2 regions of the Salicola sp. Rm-C-2C1-2 genome follow, and region 2 is predicted to be linked to the other one. Evidence: riboswitches for the same ligand, from Rfam matches in the RefSeq annotation. Region 2 holds a riboswitch; the other holds the start of a gene.
The links. A riboswitch is a leader RNA that binds a small molecule or an ion and turns the genes downstream of it on or off. The one in region 2 is predicted to bind cobalamin.
Positions count from the first base shown of each region.

Region 1 (3,594 bases), on a different contig from region 2:
CGCCATTGAGGCTAATCGATGAGCAATGACCTGACCCTGCGGCTCATGGATACCCATGCTGGCGGGGACGTAAGCCGGATCGTGACCGGCGGTGTCGCGCCTCTGCCCGGGGCCAGCGTGCGTGAGCAGATGGAATACCTGCAGGGGGACGGGGACGGACTGCGTAAGCTGCTGCTTTTTGAGCCCTACGGCATACCGGAGATGTCCGTGGATGTTCTTGTGCCACCCTCGGATTCACGGGCGGTAGCCGGCTACATCATCATGGAGGTGATGGGCTATCCCATCTATTCCGGTTCCAACACCATCTGTACCGCTACGGCCGTTCTGGAGCAGGGCATTGTGCCCAAGCAGGAAGGGCATCAAACCTTCCTGCTGGAGGCGCCGGCAGGGCTGGTGCAGATAGAGGCCAGGGTCGAGAATGACGTGGTTGAAGCCATTACCTGTGAAGGGCTGCCCAGCTACATCGACAGCTATCGACACAGTATCCATGTACCCTCACTGGGCAACGTGACCTACAGTGTGGCTTACAGTGGCGGTTTCTATGCATTGGTAGACGCCACCGAGCTGGGGTTTGACCTGACCCTGGACGAAGAGGATGAACTAGCTGATTGTGCCTATCGCATCGTCGAGGCCATCCAGGCGGAGCGTGGGTTCTCGCATTACGCCCTGGGCGATGTAGGGCCACTGCCGTTTCTGCATTTCATGGGGCCGGTGGAGCAGGTGGCAGACAGCTTCTACCGCTCGCGTTCCACGACCTATGTGCATCCCGGCGTCATCTGTCGCAGCACCACGGGCACGGGCACCTCCGCGCGTCTGGCGCTGTTGAATCATGAGGGGCGCATTCAGCCTGGTGATCGTCTAGAGACCGTGTCCCTGCGCGAGACCGGATTCATCGGCACCTTCACTGGCACCCACCATGAGGGCGTGCATCAGTTGGTGGCGAACACAATTACCGGCAAAGGGTTTGTGCTCGCCCGTTCGGACATTGTGGTTAACTGTAATGATCCCATGGTCGAATGCAGCGCGCTGCACCACATAGTGAACCACGAAGAGGCTGGTCAACGCTGAGCCGCTGGCCTTTCAGGTCTTAGTTGTCTGGGCGTTGCGGTGGTAGCCCTTGAAGCGGTCCTGCACCTCGGCCATCTGCGCATCATCCAGAAGCACTGGTTCGCCCAGCGGCAAAAGCTGGCCAAAGCAGCGCGCCAAATGCTCGACTTCCTGCGCCAGTTCCAGCGCCGCTTCCGGCGTGTCCGCCAGCGCCACCTGACCGTGGTTGGCCATCAGGCAGGCGTCGCGCTCCGCCAAGCCTGTTGCTACGTGCTGAGCCAGAGTCTCAGTGCCGAAGGTGGCGTAGGGGACACAGGGGATGTCGGTACCACCGGCAACCGCAACCATGTAGTGAAAAGGGGGGATGCAGCGGTGCAGGCAGGCCAGTGACAGAGCCCAGGGCGAGTGAACGTGGACTACCGCTCCGGCGTCCGGGCGCTGGTGGTAGATGGCAGCGTGAAACGAAGCTTCGCTTGAGGGCTTCAGCGAGCCACGGTAGCCGCCTTCCAGATCCGCTTCCACAACGTGGCGGGTTGTTATGTGATCGAAATGGCAGCCCGAAGCGGTGATCAGCATGCTGTCGCCACAGCGTGCGCTCAGGTTACCCGAGCGGCCCTGATTCAGGCCGGTGGTGTTCATTGCGCGGGCAGTTGCTACAAGCTGTTCATCCAAAGTCATAGTGCGCACTCTCCCTGATCGCCCGGCGGCGTTCAAGCCTTACCGGAATTTTTGCCGGCCCATCTGTCCCGTCCTTAAACCTGCGGGCCGCCTGCCACAGCAAAGCTCAACAGGGCCATCAAGGCCCTGTGACGCCTCTCATGCGCCCGGATGGCGCAGGAGGTCGTGCAGTACGAGTCCAGCATCAATGCCGTGGTCCCCGAACTCGATGCCGCCGTCCATATCCAAAAGTGTGCCGGCACGCTGACGACGCAGTAGTTCAAGCGCCCACTCTGGCGTGCGCAGATCGTCCTCTTCGCGCCGGAGTTCGTCCATCAGCATCTCGGCTTGTTCCGGCGGCAGCCATTGCAGAGCCGGGCGCTGTTGGGCACAGGCCAGCCGGTAGACGGCGGGCCCAGTGACTTTGTACCAGCGCACTGGTTCAATACGCACGCCCATGGCCTCCAGCAGGCGCTGGGCACTGCGGGTCAGGCGGCTTTGCAGGATGAGAGTGTCAAGGCCCTGCGTGGCATCCCCGGTCGGGATACCCTTGGTGTGAACGGGATTGGGATTGGATTGGATTTTAGCTTCCAACACGGGCTTCTCCTCGAGTCTTTACAGGGGGGTATTGGAGAAGCCAACGCGGAGTCGAAACGGAGGGTCGGGGCCCATGAGGATGGTGATACGACGCCCTTTCCGACCTTTCACCCTTGACGCGAAGGCTCCAGTCTCCGTTCCGCAGAGGTAATCGGGCTTAGTGGCAAAACCACCATACCGTTGCGCGACAGCCCCGGATTTTCACCGGTGTTCCCCTCGCTGCGGAACGCTACCAATGTAGGCGAGAGACCCCCTTGCAAGCAAGAGGCATGGGAATGAATAAACCGCAATCAGTCGTGACTTTCAGCGCGCACGGGCTCTGGGTAGGATGGGAGCGTCATCCGTAAACGGAGCAGAAAAATGAGTACAGGCAAACAGATCGCAGGCGTGCTTCTGGCGGGTGTGATGCTCGTCGCCGCCGGTTGCGCCAGTGTTGGAAAAGACTTCGCGACGCACAAAGTGGAAGAGATCACAGTGGGTGAAACAACCCGATCGGATATTGAAGCTATGTTCGGCGATCCGTGGCGTACCGGCTTGGAGGATGGCATGCGTACCTGGACCTACGCGAAGTATCGCTGGTCCGCCTTCCGGGAGGCGGAAACAACGGATCTGGTGGTGCGTTTCAAGGAGGACGGCACAGTCGACTCCTACGTCTATAACACCACTCAGTAACCCGGATCGGGCCCTGCCGAGCCCGTTGCTGTCACTGTTTCAGGGTGTTCAGCACGGCTTTGGCGGTTTCCTCGGAGGAGGCCGGGTTCTGACCGGTGACCAGCTTGCCGTCGCGAACCACGAACGAACCCCAGTCTTCCCCGCAGCGATAATCCGCACCATTGGCTTCCAGCATGTCCTCCACCAGGAAGGGTACGACCTGCGTGAGCCCAACCGCTTCCTCCTCGGTGTTGGTGAAGCCGGTGACTTCGTGGCCCCTGACCAGTGACTCACCATTGGCACCGTTAACGTGGCGGAAAACTCCGGGTGCGTGGCAGACGGCGCCGATGACTTTATCCCGCTTTGCAGCGTTTTCGATCAGGCTGATGCTATCGGCGTCTTCAGCCAGGTCCCAGAGGGGCCCGTGACCGCCGGGGTAGAAGACAGCATCGAACTCATCGATGGAGGTCCCGGATAGCTTCCGGGTGCCGGCAAGGGCCGCTTTCGCCTCTTCATCAGCCTCGAAGCGGCGTGTGGTTTCCGTCTGGGCATCGTCGGCAGCGCTGTTTGGATCCACGGGCGGCTGGCCGCCCGCTGGGCTTGCCAGCGTGATATCAGCGCCAGCGTCACGGAACACGTAAT
Region 1 covers NZ_JBEFNF010000009.1:11,985-15,578, reverse strand. Annotated here, with positions in the region: gene AAF659_RS13450 (proline racemase family protein) at 19-1,068, shown strand; gene AAF659_RS13445 (class II aldolase/adducin family protein) at 1,081-1,725, opposite strand; gene AAF659_RS13440 (hypothetical protein) at 1,864-2,301, opposite strand; adenosylcobalamin (AdoCbl) riboswitch at 2,400-2,542, opposite strand; gene bamE (outer membrane protein assembly factor BamE domain-containing protein) at 2,662-2,973, shown strand; gene AAF659_RS13430 (type 1 glutamine amidotransferase domain-containing protein) at 3,005-3,594, opposite strand, start outside.
Region 1: another riboswitch for cobalamin. It lies ahead of AAF659_RS13440 (hypothetical protein); the one in region 2 lies ahead of AAF659_RS06005 (cobalt-precorrin-5B (C(1))-methyltransferase).

Region 2 (3,594 bases):
TGGCGGGCGTTGAGCTCCCAGCCCTGATTGTCGCCCTGCCAGCTGAGCGTGGCGTTGGCGTGCCATTCGGGGATATCAGCGATCTGCTCATCGCTGCCACCTTCCCGCGCATCGGCCCAGGTGGCGTCCAGATCCAGCTGCCAGCCGCGGTCATCGCCCAGGCTGAGCGCGGCCTCAGCGCCGTGGACCCGGACCGTCTGGTTGCTGTTGGCGTACTGGCCATCGGCAACCTTGATGAGGTTGTCGATCTCGCGGTAGAAGCCACCCAGTTGCCATGTCACAGGGTTACCGATGTGACCGGTCAGCGACACATTGCTGTTGATGCTCTCCTCCGGTTCCAGATTTTCATTCCCGGCCGGGAAGTCCTCGTCAATCACGAACATCTCAAAGGCCGAGGGCAGCCGGAAGTTGGTGCCCACGCTGGCTTTCAGGTGGAGGTCTTTGGGGAGCGGCTGCTTCAGGCTGATGTTCCAGATGCTGTGGTCATCGGCGAAGTTGGAGTGGTTGTAGCGGGCGCCCAGGGCCAGGTGGGTACTGGGCGAGAAACTCAGGTGGGGCCGATACTGAACAAAGCCCGCCGTAACGGCTTCGGTCTTGCCGTCAATGCGCAGCGAATAGTCCTCGCCTTGATAGCGCTGGTAATCCACGCCGCCCAGAAGCTGGGAGCCGCCATCCGTGGTGTGGCGACCGGTCAGATTGACGCCATAGTCATCGAACCCCCATTCGGCCCGGTCGTTAATGAGGTTGACGGTGCCGTCCCTGTCCATGCCCAGGCGGGTGTAATCGGTCCACCAGTCGTGCCAGTAGGCTTTGATGAAGTAGCCGTTGCGTTCGTTGACCTGATGATCCCATTTCAGGGAAACAATGTTCTCATCGCGGTCGTTAACGGCCTTGAAGTTGCTGTTGCCCCGGGCAAAATCGGCTTCCACATCGTTGCGGACCACGAGGGCTTTTAACGACTTACCCTCGCCCGCATCCAGAAGGTAGCGGCCGCCGTAGGAGCTGCGGGTGAAGCCACGCTTCTGACGCCGGGCGCTTTCAAGCAGCTCACTGTCCCGGTAGGGGCGGTAGCCGTCCGAATGGTCGTGTTCGCCAAATACCAGCCACCGCCCGTACTCGTTGCGATTGCTGACATGGCCGGCAAGGCGGCGGTCGCCTAGTGATCCGAGCGCGCCGGTGATGTTGCCCCCGGAGTCCTTTTCGGGCTTACGCAGGACAATGTTCACGACCCCGGCCACTGCCTGGGTGCCGTAGAACAGGCCCTGGCCACCTTTCAGGATCTCGATGCGCTCGACCATATGGGTGCTGATGGAGTCCAGTGGCGAGGTGCTGCCGAAGAGCCGGTTGTTGATGCGCACCCCATCCACCAGCCAGAGCACGTCCTGGCCGCGCGAGCCCTGGAGGTGGACGTCCACGTAGTCGCCCCGGCCGGTCTTGGGGTCCAGATAGAGCCCTGGCACGTTACCGCGAAGAGCCTGGCCAATGTCGCTGACACCGGTCCTGTCGAGTTCTTCACTGTCGATCACTTCCAGTTCAGCGCCGTAGTCGGATAACTCCGAGGGGAGGGTTTCCTCCAGGGCCGATCCCGGGACCACCAGCTCGTCCAGCGTCATGTGGTGATCAGCCGCGATCGCAGTCATTGAGGGCAGAAGCAGGGATAAAAGAGCGAGTACTACGCCTGATTGTTTCATTTAAGGTCTCCATACACTGAGTCCATTAGTGATGGAGCCCTCACGCGGGCAGGCCGACAGGCGGAGCAGCGGTTGTAATACCGCCCCGTTGGTGGCCCGAACACCTTAGTCGCGAAGGCTCGGCTTCCGGCCCATCTGTGCCATGGGTCGGGCTTCGGCAGGTCTTCGGACTCAGGGGCGGGCGCCAATGATTGGCGCTGGCCTTGGATCACGGCTTCCCATCCGGTTTGGACAGTGCCCGGGGGTAACCCCCTGTGATCCTTGTTCCCCAATACCGCTGCGCGTCAGTCCCGGACTCTCACCGGGTTCCCTTGCGCTCGTGATGGAGCGCTGACCGAAGCGCTGGGGAGGCTAGGGCATCGTGTGACGGAAGTCAAAAACCGCGGATGAGTTGGTGGCGGTTTGACCAGGGTGCCCCAATCCTCTAGCATTCACACCTCTCTCGTCTCTGGGTGGCCGGCATTTGTTCAAATGGCGGCTGAAACGGGAACCCGGTGTGATTCCGGGACTGCCCCCGCAACGGTGAATGCTGCGCGCGGATCATCCCCGCCACTGTGATGATGTCATCATGGGAAGGCGATCCGCCCGAACCAGACTGGTTCCAGCATGAGTCCGGAGACCGGCCCAGGGGAACAGTATCGCGCAGTGCGGGCGGCACAGCGGTTGAGCGCTCAGGGTTTGAGCATCATGCGTTCCGAAACCCCGGAAAACAACGGTCCCCTTCGTCAGGGGCTCTCCACGGGAGCTTGTGCTACGGCTGCTTCGGTAGCGGCGGCTCGTGCGCTCCTGATTGGCAGCGAAGACCGGTGCGTGCGTATCCGCCTGCCCCGGGGCCAGGAACCGGCTATGACCATCGAGGATTTGACCGTAGCTGGCACCAGCGCCAAGGCAGGCGTTATCAAGGATGCCGGGGATGATCCGGACGCCACCCATGGAGCCCGGCTTTGGGTCTGTGTGGAATTGATGGGCGAAACCGGGGTGCAATTCCGGGCTGGCGAGGGCGTTGGAACCGTGACCCGCTCCGGACTGCCCGTGCCTAGAGGTGAGCCGGCCATTAACCCGGTGCCACGGCAATTAATTACCGAGCACCTGCAAGACCTCGCCGCTGAAACGGGGTTCGCGGGGGGCTTCAGCGTGACCGTGGGCATCGACGACGGCGAGGCCATCGCCCGGAATACCATGAACGGGAAGCTTGGCATCCAGGGTGGGCTCTCCGTTCTTGGCACCACCGGCGTGGTAAGACCCTTCTCCTGTTCCGCCTTCATCGCCTCCATTCACCAGTCTGTGGATGTGGCCCGGGCTAACGGCCTGACTCATATCGCCGGCTGTACCGGTGGTACCAGTGAATCCTTTGCCCGCTCACACTTCGGTCTGGAGGATGGTGCCATTGTGGAGATGGGGGACATGTTCGGGGCTCTGCTCAAGTACCTGAAAAAGCATCCACTGCGCCAGGTAACGCTGGCGAGCGGCTTCGGCAAACTGAGCAAGTTCGCCGCCGGTGAGCCGGACACTCATAGCCGTCGCTGTGCGATTGATTTTGACTTCATCGCTGATGAGGCGGTGGCGGTTGGTGCCGGCCAGGAGCTGGCTGAATGGATCCGCAACGCCAACACCAGCATCGAAGCCCTGGAAGCCTGTCAGAACTCGGGGATTCCCCTGGGCGACCGCATCGCGGGTGTGAGTCTGGCGCGCGCGCGTGATTATCTGCCTGGTGATCATCATCTGAGTGTCTGCGCTGTAAGCCGCCGGAGTGAACTTGTCGGCTTCGCCGAGGAGGCGGGATGATCGCGGCCATTGAACTCGAGGGATTGCGCAAAACCTACAAAGGTGGTCAGTCAGCGCTCGACGGCGTGGACCTTAGCGTTTCCGGTGGCACCTTCCAGGGGCTTCTGGGGCCTAATGG
Region 2 covers NZ_JBEFNF010000002.1:52,548-56,141, forward strand. Annotated here, with positions in the region: gene AAF659_RS06000 (TonB-dependent receptor plug domain-containing protein) at 1-1,691, opposite strand, end outside; cobalamin riboswitch at 1,831-2,045, opposite strand; cobalamin riboswitch at 2,125-2,333, shown strand; gene AAF659_RS06005 (cobalt-precorrin-5B (C(1))-methyltransferase) at 2,298-3,476, shown strand; gene AAF659_RS06010 (ABC transporter ATP-binding protein) at 3,473-3,594, shown strand, end outside.